2 regions of the Peribacillus sp. NPDC058075 genome follow, and region 2 is predicted to be linked to the other one. Evidence: riboswitches for the same ligand, from Rfam matches in the RefSeq annotation. Region 2 holds a riboswitch; the other holds the start of a gene.
What was found. A riboswitch is a leader RNA that binds a small molecule or an ion and turns the genes downstream of it on or off. The one in region 2 is predicted to bind S-adenosylmethionine.
Positions count from the first base shown of each region.

Region 1: another riboswitch for S-adenosylmethionine. It lies ahead of ACFVS1_RS22025 (sugar ABC transporter substrate-binding protein); the one in region 2 lies ahead of ACFVS1_RS16175 (methionine ABC transporter ATP-binding protein).

Region 1 covers NZ_JBHVSL010000003.1:265,610-268,075, reverse strand. The annotation lists gene ACFVS1_RS22030 (GTPase domain-containing protein) at 1-1,077, shown strand, start outside; SAM riboswitch class I at 1,172-1,277, shown strand; gene ACFVS1_RS22025 (sugar ABC transporter substrate-binding protein) at 1,393-2,466, shown strand, end outside.
Region 2 covers NZ_JBHVSL010000001.1:3,253,367-3,255,832, forward strand. The annotation lists gene ACFVS1_RS16170 (MBL fold metallo-hydrolase) at 1-786, opposite strand, end outside; SAM riboswitch class I at 1,068-1,172, shown strand; gene ACFVS1_RS16175 (methionine ABC transporter ATP-binding protein) at 1,241-2,257, shown strand; gene ACFVS1_RS16180 (methionine ABC transporter permease) at 2,244-2,466, shown strand, end outside.

The DNA.
Region 1 (2,466 bases), on a different contig from region 2:
GCTTTCTCCAAACATTATGACAGCCGGCAGCAATTGAAGGACCTTTCAGCCTTCCTGCAATCGAATTATCAAGATGATAATTGGAAGGAAAGAAGATCTGAAAAAATCCTGGCATTCATTCGTAAAACTTTATCTTATCTGTTAGAAAAACGGGCAGCCAATGAGCGGAAATGCGAGCATTCCATCTCTTGGAATGAACAGATGGAAGTCAAGCTGAATGGAGCGGTCAATCAACTGGCTGATCTGGAAAAAGAAAAAAGTGAAAATATCATAAGGTCGTATCGTTCGCTTAAGGACGAAGTGAAAAATCAGCTTTATTCAAAAATTCCTGAATTACTGAGGGATTGCTCTAAATCGTTAACGGAAAGCAGTGATTTCAGTCAGGTCCATGTACAGTTAAACCAGGAAATGAATGAGCGGATTCAGAACTTCATTTCTGACAAAATCATGCCTCAATATTACCGTTCTCTTCAAGACTGGATTGCCAGTTCCCAAATGGAGTTCACACAAAGCCAGCAGTTCATGGATGAGATGAGTGCCGGATTCAATGAATTATACAAAGAAGAACGGATTACGCTGGCAGGCGACTTCAGGGTATTGGATGATTGGCGCCGTGATGCCGACCGGATGACAAGCAGTATCCGCATCGAAAACGTCAATATCCTTTTGCGCAGGACTCCATCTCAATTGCTGCTTAAAGGGGCAGGGAAGCTGTTTGGGGCGATACCGCAAAATAAAGCCAATATGTACAATCGTTATAAGAAATACCTGGAAAGTGAAGATTACCTGGATGTTGCGGAAATGATCACGGAACGTTTCCTTACCCAATTTGGATTGTTTGAAAAATCATTGGATCGTGACATCTCCCTTTTCTATCGCGGTTCATTTGCTTTACTTCAAAAAACGATAGAGCAAACGCAGACTGAAATTAAAGACTACCAGGCTGCATTGGAGCATATGAAAGAAAATCCGGAAGTTTACCGTGACCCTATCACCTTGTTCGAAGTGAAATTAAGGCAGTTGGAGCGACTTGAAAAGATTGAGAAAAAGCGTCTAGCCCAGCTACAAAGAAAATAAAAAATAACGGGGAACATTTCAAATATTCAAAAATCTATTGACTTTACGACTATATCCCTATAAAGTGATAATTACGAAAACGTAACACATATATCTCTTATCAAGAGTGGCGGAGGGACTGGCCCTAAGATGCCCAGCAACCGTTCCATTAGGAATTGGTGCTAAATCCTGCAAAACAGAAATGTTTTGACAGATAAGAGAGGGACAAGTCTGCAAAACAGCCGATTAAACCTCTCTATATTAGAGAGGTTTTTATTTTGGAATTTACACCAACTTAACTGATAAGACTAATAAGGAAAAATGGAGGGAAACAAAATGAAAAGGTCTATTAAAGGGATATTCATTTCAACCATCGCTTCGGCTTTGCTTTTAACGGGTTGCTCTACAGGTCAGAGCTCCACAGAGTCGAAGAAAGAAGAAAAAGTATCATTTGAAAATGTTCCGGAAAGATTTGCTGATGGAGATGGAGCCAGAATCAAAGTGATCCGTAAAATTGGCGGTGATGATCATACGGCCCAATACCTGGCGGGGGCGAAGGAAGAAGGAGAAGCACTGGGGTTTCAAGTGGATACGTACACAGCCAATGGTGATACGGCTAAATTCCATGATGCGATAGCGCAGGCTTTGGAGGAAGATTATGACGGCTATATCATTTCACATGGTGATGATGCAGCAACTGTGAATGATGTTCAAAAGTTGGTTGATGCAGGTAAAAGCGTTGTCACATTCGATTCAATAAGCGATTTATCTAAAATAGAAGGCGTGACATTAACTTCACAAGATGATGAAGCGTTGGCAACTCTGGCTTTTGATAAACTGATAAAAGAACAGAAAGGTGAAGCGTCGATTGCCTATCTTTGGGTGGATGGATTTCCTCCAATGGTACGAAGAAATGCAGTCTATCAGGAAAAATTAAAAGAAAATCCTGGGATTAAAGAAGTTGAAAGATTCGGAGTGGCCTCTGCTGATACTTCGGTTCAGACACAAAATGCTGTAGCGGCAATGCTGAATAAATACCCTAAAGGTAAATTGGATGCCATTTTCGCAACATGGGATGCCTTCGCTATCGGTGCAGCCCGGGCGATTAAAGAGGCGGGCCGAGATGAAGTAAAGATATATGGAATAGATGTTTCGAATGCAGATCTCCAGGAAATTCAATCGGCTGATAGCTCATGGTCCTACACGGCAGCAGTCGATCCAAAGTTGATCGGTGCAGTGAATATGAGGATATTGGCTAAAAAATTAGCGGGCGAAGAAACGCCGCAAACCTATGACTTGGAGGCTTCACTTATTTCACAAAAGCAAATCCAAGCGTCAAAAGAAGCGGTGAACATGGCAAATCTATCTGGTATTGTCGATGGCTGGGGTGTATCGACTGAATTTGAAGAA
Region 2 (2,466 bases):
GTTTAATATCGATGTAATGATATGCTCTGAATCCCATTCATGCCCAGATATCTCGATAAGGGGATAGCGATTCGGTAAAACGACCTGCTGGATTTCTTGAACGGTCAGCCCTTGAGAATTCAGGCGTAAAATTTCGCCTTGGAGGTTTTCCAGATAATCCAGTTTTTTTCGAAACATTTCCTTCCCTTCAGGGACATGCCCAGCATGGCAGCAAAACACTTCCCCGAAGTCATATTGCAGTAATCTTTTTATTGAATCGATGATGACCGGAACAGACTCTTCCCGTAAGACAAGCTTTGTCTTTGGTGTTACGAAAAGGTCTCCTGAAAAGAGCATGCCATTACTGTGATTCAAATACACCATATGGTCCTTCGCATGGCCGGGGGTAAAAATCGGCTCCCACGTTTGGGTGCGCGAATGAATGGCCTCCCCTAGCGGCTCAGCTTTAAAGGCGTCTCTCTTTCCCCAGAAAATTTTGCGATATTCAGGATATTCAGCATCCCTTGCACAAACTTCAACCGACATCGGGTGAATGAAAAGCGGGACCTTTTTATGTTCCTGTATCCAGGCAGCGCCCCCCGTATGGTCTTCATGATAGTGAGTCAGGGCCACTGAGTCGAAGTCTGCGGACTCATAGAACGGAATAAGCTCTTTCAATAAAATCTCTGCTCCAGTATCTATCAATAGGCCATCCGTTAAAAAAACATTAACACTCATTCCCGCCTTGTTCCCGCCAGGAGTCCCGTGCACACAAACCACATCATTTATCGTCTTAATCTCTATCACTCAATTTCCTCCCCATCATTGTACAAAAATAGTTTCATCTTCCTTTTTTTAACTTTACTATAATAAATGTAGTACCACTTTACCTTTTTGACAAGGAAATACTGGAATAATTAACCTGGATGAAAATGCTGGATTCTTGTATAATAGCCCTTTTTTAACAGACCTTACAAAACTTTAATAATAAAAATCACCCCAAAAACTTCAAAAACGATTGACATTGTGAGATTTTACAAATAATATAGATTATATTAAAAAACTTGAAATATTCTAAAATAATAATTTACTTATCAAGAGTGACGGAGGGATCAGGCCCTGTGATGTCCGGCAACCGCCCTTAGGGAACGGTGCCACTTCCTGCAGAATGATTGCATTCTGAAAGATAAGACGAGATATAATTTCGCTGCCTCTTTCTGAATGATAGGGGCAGTTTTTTAATGTTTAAGGGGGAAAGCTCATGATTGAAATCCGTTCAGTCCGAAAGGAATACGTCTCGAAGAAAAACCGAGTTATCGGAGTGGATAACGTATCTTTAACCATTCAAACTGGTGAAGTGTATGGAATTGTCGGCTACAGTGGAGCTGGAAAAAGCTCATTACTCCGCTGCTTGAATTTGCTTGAACGTCCGACAAGTGGAAATATCATCATCGACGGCATTGATTTAACCTCTTTATCAAGTAAAGAGCTTCGTAAACAACGTCAAAAAATCGGAATGATATTCCAACACTTTTCACTGGTCAGTTCAAAAACCGTTTATGAAAATGTTGCTTTCGCCTTAAAGGCCGCGCATCGATCGAAGGATGCAATCAGTTTACGTGTATTGGAATTGTTGGAAATCGTAGGGCTCAGCGATAAGAAAGATGTCTATCCGGCGCAGCTTAGCGGTGGACAGAAGCAACGGGTAGGCATAGCCCGTGCCTTAGCAAATGACCCCACTGTACTATTATGTGATGAAGCGACTTCAGCACTTGATCCAACAACTACAAAAGCGATTTTACAATTATTGAAAAAGATAAGCAGTAAGCTTGGCATCACCATCGTGTTGATTACACATGAAATGGAAGTGGTCAAAGAACTATGCCACCGTGTCGCCGTCATGCAGGATGGCCGTGTAATTGAAGAAGGTCCCGTTTATGAAATATTTTCACAGCCCAAGCAGGAGTTAACGAAGCAATTCATTAGCAGTGTTCTGGATTTCGCACTCCCTCCGCACTTGATTGAAGAAAGTAAAGGTACGATCATTCAAATTCAATTCGAAGGGCAAACCGCTGGTGAGTCGATCCTTTCGGATACTCTCCAATCCCATTCAGTAAAGGGTAATATTTTACACGGTAAAATTGAGTATATCCAGGATGTCCCTTTAGGCATTTTAATCATCGAGTTAATAGGCGATGCAGCTCAAATTCATTCGGCATTGCAATATATAAAAAATCGTTCCAGTTCTGTGGAGGTGTTAAAACATGTCACTGCTTGATTCCATCGTCAATATTTTACCTGATCTTAATAAAGCCTTTCTTGAAACGATTTATATGGTCGGCGTTTCCCTTGCAGTAGCCCTGCTGATCGGTTTACCGCTTGGAGTATTGCTGTTTACCACAACAAGGAATTTATTTTTTGAAAATAGTATCGTGAATCGCTCTCTAGGATTCGCAGTCAATATTGTCCGTTCAATCCCTTTCATCA